Linked DNA regions of Aliamphritea ceti. The protein of the gene in region 1 interacts with the protein of each later gene in a pairwise test. Links are inferred from orthologs where the notes say so. Each region holds a gene or a part of one and is shown on either strand. Other genes may lie near its edges.

Region 1 (3,344 bases):
TGTGGGTAGCCGTATTAAAACCCTCTAACAGCCCCACTACTGTGTAGATACACACAAACTGGTCATATTTTAACCAGATGTTTTATTACTTTTATTTCAATGACTTACATCTGCCAAAACTGTATTTTCAGACCTTAAGCGGTATTTCTCCCACACTATATTGCAAAACCGCGTCAGCGCTGTGACAGAGAGAAGTCAAGCTGCTTTTATTGTTTTTTTTAGATTTTTTTACAGTCTTTTTGATGCTTAAACTGGAGCCAGAAAAGCAGACGCATTAGTATGCCTGCTTTATCGTCAGGCTCATTGCCCAAACAACAGCTATTATTCAAATCATGACTCCACAATCTGAAGCTCAGAAAATAACCCTGATCGGCGCTATTCTTGATACGTTACTCGGGGCACTCAAAATCATTATCGGCAGCCTGGCGCACTCCACCGCCCTGGTAGCAGATGGCATTCATTCCCTGTCAGATTTGCTCACCGATGTGATGGTCATAGTTATCTTTAGGTATTCGCACCAGGAGCCGGATAAAGAACATCCATGGGGGCACGCCCGGTTTGAAACACTAGGGACAATTATTCTGGGTGGTTTACTGATATTAGTAGCCGGCGCTATCGCCTATGACAGTGTACATACACTTATTAGTGGCACAACGTTGCTGATACCTGAATGGCCAACATTAGTGGTTGCAGCAATTTCCGTCGCTGCCAAAGAATGGATATTTCGCTATACACTGGCAATAGGTAAAAGGCTCAAGTCGGACCTGCTCATAGCCAACGCCTGGCATAGCCGTACCGATGCACTGTCTTCCATCATCGTTTTTGTCGGCATTCTCGGCGCGATGAGTGGATTTGCCTGGCTCGATGCAGTGGCTGCTATTCTGGTTGGTTTCATCGTAGCCAAAATAGGTATCGAACTTAGCTGGAAATGTGTTCAGGAATTACTGGATACAGCATTACCGGAAGAAGATGTAACCGCCTATACCGATGAGATCATGCAGGTAGAAGGTATTCTCAGCGTCCACAATTTCAAAACCCGGCGTATGGCCAGCCAGATCCTTCTGGAGATTCACTTACAGATTGCACCTTACCTGAGTGCCTCTGAGGGACATTTCATCGGCGATAGAGCAGTATACCGCCTGCGTGCACGCTTCCCGGACATTAAACACGTGATCTTTCATATCGACACTTACGACGACGAAGCGGATAACTATTGTCAGGTATTGCCTAACCGGGTTGAAATCAGCCGCTACATTTTTGAAATCCTGGATCAAAACGAAGCTACAGAACTTAAGATTCACCGCTTAAATCTGCACTATCAGACCGATGCGGTAGAGATTGATCTGCTGCTTAACAGCAGCGATACTGCCGCCTACGAATTGACGCATCTGCAACAACAACTGAACTCAGCTCTCAGCAAACACGCATGGTTTGGCAACCTTAACGTACTGGTAAGACAACCGGACTCATCTAAGTCAGAATACCAATGAAAACCTATTTGCGCCCCTGTGCTGCAGTAAGCAGTGAAATTATTATTAAACACAGCCGCTTTATCTGTTACATCGCGCCCGTATCAGGGCGTGAAGCAGCAGAGGCCTTCATTGAGAGTATTCGTCAACAACACCCAAAAGCTAATCACAACTGCTGGAGCTATGTGGCGGGCTATCCTGAAGACCCACAACAATGGAACTGCAGCGATGACGGCGAGCCAAAAGGCACCGCCGGACAACCGATGCTTAACATTCTGCGACATTCAGGTATAGGCGAGATCTGTGCTGTCGTCACCCGTTATTTTGGTGGTGTAAAACTAGGCACCGGCGGTCTGGTAAGAGCTTACGGGCAAAGTCTGAATGAAAGTATCAGACTCTTAGAAACCGAACCCGTCGTACCTCAACTGGATATCAGCCTGTCTGCCGGATACGAACTTACCGGCGATCTGGAGCAGCTAATCAGTCGTTTCAACATACTGGTAAAAGAGCGTTTATTTGAACAACAACTGCTTATTCACGGCTCTATTGAAACGCAACTATTGGAAGATCTGAAACTGGCTCTGCAACCCATTCAGCACAAAGTCTCACTCAGCTATGACGATAAGGCTGCTTAAAAAGCTGATCAGATACTGCAGCTTCGACTGCTTCCTTCAGCCATACAGTTAAAAACACCAGTTTTTTACTTCTCAACAAGGCAGCATGTAAGCCTTTGCTATACCCCTGCTCACCGACTCACACTGGCAAATACCATCTTGCAGTCTTATTCTCTGTTAGCACAACTTATGTAAGCAACTGATCTGAATCAAATTTCCCATAAAACACCGATTCAGCATTTTTCAAACTTTAACAATTAACTTATAGTCTTATTTCGCTGCCCGGAAACCTCATGCGACGATCGGAATACGCGCCCAAAGCGTCTTAAACAGTTGTTTAATTATTTTCAATAAACTATAAAGTTCCACCAAATCAAGCCGATAGATTATTTCTAAGTATAAATCAGTAACATGTTTGGTTGTTGTACTTGTTGATATAACGATTGCACTCGCAGAAGAGGTCGTATGAAGTTCGCAGATAATCCTAATCAAGCCGCTGAATGTCTCCGTCAGGCAATTCCCCTGATGGTTAAATACAGCATTCCGCCCAACCCGCTGAATTATTCACTTTGGTATGCCTATGTATCTAATGTTATTCCAGGGCTAAATACCCAAATGGATAAAGCACTGGAAACCTACGGCACCTGCCCAAGTATCATCAGCGAACAGATGTTTCGCGACTTTCTGATCAAAGAAGAAATTGATAATGCTGAAGACCTGCAAACCGCCTTAATGGCTGTGATGGGCAGCCTGGAAAGCGAAGCCAGCAGCACCATCGAAAACGCTGAAGCCTTCAGTGATATGCTTGAAGACAGCTTACAGGCACTGCAGGCAAGCCATGTCATCGAGCAGGATGAGAACGTTGCCGGCATCATTGAAAAACTCACCGCGAACACTCAGGCAATGAGTGACACGACCAAACAGTTCCAGAGCAAGATTGATGAAGCACAAGCAGAAATAGCTACCCTGAAGCAGGAACTTGAAAAGTCCCGTCAGGATGCCAGCGTTGATGCCCTGACAGGTCTATTCAACCGCCGCGTATTCGATATGGAATTCAGCCAGATAGCCAGCAGCAAAGACGCTAAGGTTACACTGGTAATGATCGACATCGATCATTTCAAGAAATTTAATGACACCTACGGCCACCTCATGGGCGATAAGGTTCTGCAGTACGTCGGCAAAATGGTAAAAGAATTATGCCTGCCGCCTCTTCTTCCGGTGCGTTTTGGCGGCGAAGAATTTGCAGTACTTCTACCAGGTA
Region 2 (3,527 bases), 1.2 Mb from region 1 along the record:
GTTTAACGCTAGCTCAGATTTTCGGCGCAGCTCTCTGAGGCGCTTGACGCGCGCTTCTTCGCGTTGCTCACGTGAGGCGATAAAATGGTTGATACAAATGGCAATTACGCCAATTGATGCAACAGTAAGTAGAATTATCAGGTTGTCTTGCAGCATATTCTCAGGTAGTTGTAATTATATGCGAGTTGATAGTGTCGCTATTGTACCTGCCAAATCATGATCTGGCATATACCCTGTTGAAATAGATTTTAATAATTGAACTTGTAATTTTAATCAGAAACTTGACCCTTTAGGTTTGAGCCATTATATATGCACGCTGATTTGAGTTGCTGATTATATCCTCTAAGGATTTTTGTATATGGGTAAGTCCCTCGTTATTGTGGAGTCTCCGGCGAAAGCTAAGACGATTAACAAATATTTAGGTAACGATTTTGTCGTTAAGTCCAGCGTCGGACATATACGTGATTTGCCTACCAGTGGTTCAGCCAGTGCGTCTAAGTCTGATCCAAAAGAGCGTGCCCGTCAGGCAGCGCTTACCCGAAAGTTATCGCCTGAAGAAAAGGTGATACATAAAGCAAAGAAAGCCAAAACGCAGTTGATTGCCCGTATGGGGGTAGATCCTGAGAAAGATTGGCTGGCGCAGTATGAAATATTGCCAGGCAAAGAAAAAGTTGTTGATGAATTAAAGCGACTGGCAAAAAATGCTGACACTATCTATCTCGCGACCGATTTGGATAGAGAGGGTGAGGCTATCGCATGGCATTTGCGGGAAGCTATTGGTGGTGAAAACGACCGGTATCGCCGCGTTGTATTTAACGAGATTACTAAAAAATCTATCCAGGAAGCATTTAAGCAGCCAAGCGAACTGGATATGAGTCGGGTTAATGCTCAGCAAGCACGGCGCTTCCTCGATCGTGTAGTGGGTTATATGGTGTCACCTCTGCTTTGGGAAAAAGTAGCGCGTGGACTGTCTGCAGGACGAGTGCAATCGGTAGTAGTGCGTCTTGTTGTTGAACGTGAGCGTGAGATTCGCAGCTTTATTCCTGAAGAGTTTTGGGAAATGCATCTTGATGCCAGCTCCGGGGCAAAAGAATTGCTTCGGTTACAGGTAAATAAATATCAGGATAAGGCCTACAGGCCTGCCAGTGAGGCTGAGAGCGACAAGTATACAGCGCTGATTGATCAGTCTCCGCTAGAAGTCACGCAGCGTCAGGATCGTCCTACCAGCAGTAAACCTTCAGCCCCTTTTATTACGTCTACTTTGCAGCAAGCTGCCAGTACGCGTCTTAATTTTGGTGTTAAGAAAACCATGATGATGGCTCAGCGTCTGTATGAGGCGGGTTACATCACTTATATGCGTACCGATTCGACCAACCTGAGTGCTGAAGCGGTTGCAAATTGCCGTGATTACATTCAGGACAGTTACGGTGAAAAATATTTACCTGAGCAGCCTAACCGTTATAGCAGTAAGGAAGGTGCTCAGGAGGCTCACGAAGCGATTCGCCCTTCAGATGTAACTGTGGAAGCAACTTCTCTGAAAAGCATGGAGCGGGACGCTGAACGCTTGTATGAGTTGATTCGTCGCCAGTTTATTGCCTGTCAGATGATGCCTGCACTGTATACCAGTACCCGTATTACAGTGACTGCCGGTGAGTTTGAATTATCCACCAAAGGCCGGATTCTGCGGTTTGACGGTTATACCCGTGTTCTGACTAAGGCCAAGGCTGATGAAGATGTGATTCTGCCGGATGTTCAGAAAGGGGATACGCTGAAGCTGGAGAAGATTGATCCTAAACAGCATTTTACCAAGCCTTCACCGCGTTATACGGAAGCTTCGTTAGTTAAGGAGCTTGAGAAGCGTGGTATCGGTCGTCCTTCTACTTATGTACCGATTATTTCGACTATCCAGGATCGCGGCTACGTAGAGTCTCAGAACCGTCGTTTTTACGCGCAAAAAATGGGTGACATTGTTACCGAGCGTTTGGTTGAAAACTTTACTGACCTGATGGACTACGGTTTTACTGCCCGAATGGAAGAAGCGCTGGATGATATTGCCAGTGGCGGTGCCGATTGGAAAGTACTGCTGAATCAGTTCTATAACGGTTTTGTTAACCGCTTGGAGATTGCTCAGAACCCTGAAGGGGGCATGCGCCCTAATGCGCCAACTGCGACGGATATTCCATGTCAGACCTGTGGTCGTGAGATGATGATCCGTACCGGTACAACGGGTGTGTTCCTGGGTTGTTCAGGCTATGCGTTACCGCCTAAAGAGCGCTGTAAGTCGACGATGAACCTTATCCATGGCGATGAAGTGGTCAGTGTTGATGGCGATGATGAAGAAGAATCCCGCATTCTGATTAATAAACATCGCTGTAAAATATGTGATACCGCAATGGACAGCTACCTGATTGATGAGCAGCGAAAACTGCATATCTGTGGTAACAATCCGGATTGCAGCGGCTTTGAAGTTGAGCAGGGCAGTTACAAAATTAAAGGTTATGACGGTCCTGTTATTGACTGCGATAAATGTGGCTCAGAGATGCAGCTTAAGACTGGCCGGTTCGGTAAGTTCTTTGGCTGTACCAGTGAAGGCTGTAAGAATACTCGCAAGTTGCTGAAGAGTGGTGAAGCTGCGCCGCCTAAAATGGATCCTGTACCAATGCCAGAATTGGCTTGTGAAAAGGTTGAAGATACTTATGTACTGCGTGATGGTGCATCAGGTTTATTCCTGGCTGCCAGTCAGTTCCCGCGCAAACGGGAGACGCGTGCACCTAAGGTCAGTGAGCTGTTGCCGCATCAAAAAGAAATTGATCCGAAATACAGTTTCTTATTCAGTGCGCCTGTACAGGATGATGAAGGTAATCCAAGTATTGTTCGTTACAGTCGTAAAACTAAAGAGCAATATGTAATGACTGAGGTTGAAGGTAAGGCTACAGGTTGGCGTGCTTTCTATCAGGGTAATAGCTGGGTTGTTGAGGCCGCAAAAGCGAAAGCTAAGCCAAAAGCGAAAGCTAAGAAGTAAGCGTCTACACTTATGATGGATGGTCGTCGAGTCTTTGGCGGCCATTTTGTAGCTTGTTTATATCCCTTCTTAAGTAGGTGTCAGTATGTCTTTGTCTGGATTAAGTCTGACTAATCAGCGTATCTTTTTTAGTAAGTTGCAGTTGCAGCAGTACGCTTCGCTTATTGACGGAGATTCTGAGCCTGCAATGCAAGCGCAGTATGAGTCAGTTGTGTTTCACTTAAACTTTGCATATCAGGCATTTTTGTCTGAGCTAATAGAAACCGATAATCGGGGCTTAGTTTTGGCAGAGGCTCAGAGTGCTTCCGTGTTGGTTGGTGATTGTGAAACCGGCTCAGTATCGCCTGAGCTTAAGGAGTTAGCTTTGCTTGAAGGGACGGGTGAGAGTGAAAGTGTTTCCTGGTTAGCAGGCCTGCAAGCTGCATATAAACAGCTTGGAGTAGCAGGAGCTGATGTTGGCTCATCTGGCGCTGTTCAGCATTCCGAGATTAGCGTGACTATGCTT

What was found.
Region 2: the proteins of OCU49_RS14475 (region 1) and topA interact in binary tests that used the Escherichia coli proteins (3 or more experiments, as listed by UniProt). The link is inferred for Aliamphritea ceti from one-to-one orthologs.

The regions. Positions count from the first base shown.
Region 1 is NZ_AP025282.1:3,158,778-3,162,121, forward strand. The notes cover bases 301-3,295. They hold OCU49_RS14475 (YigZ family protein), read left to right. Parts: upstream 301-1,486; coding sequence 1,487-2,104; downstream 2,105-3,295. Other genes in these bases: OCU49_RS14470 (cation diffusion facilitator family transporter), read left to right, coding at 333-1,490; OCU49_RS14480 (GGDEF domain-containing protein), read left to right, coding at 2,549-3,295. Outside these bases: more of OCU49_RS14480, read left to right, coding at 3,296-3,344.
Region 2 is NZ_AP025282.1:1,933,617-1,937,143, forward strand. Bases 45-3,222 are described here. They hold topA (type I DNA topoisomerase), read left to right. Parts: upstream 45-358; coding sequence 359-3,022; downstream 3,023-3,222. Other genes in these bases: OCU49_RS08850 (DNA topoisomerase I), read right to left, coding at 45-156; OCU49_RS08860 (DUF6586 family protein), read left to right, coding at 3,108-3,222. Also shown: more of OCU49_RS08850, read right to left, coding at 1-44; more of OCU49_RS08860, read left to right, coding at 3,223-3,527. UniProt on the Escherichia coli protein: Releases the supercoiling and torsional tension of DNA, which is introduced during the DNA replication and transcription, by transiently cleaving and rejoining one strand of the DNA duplex.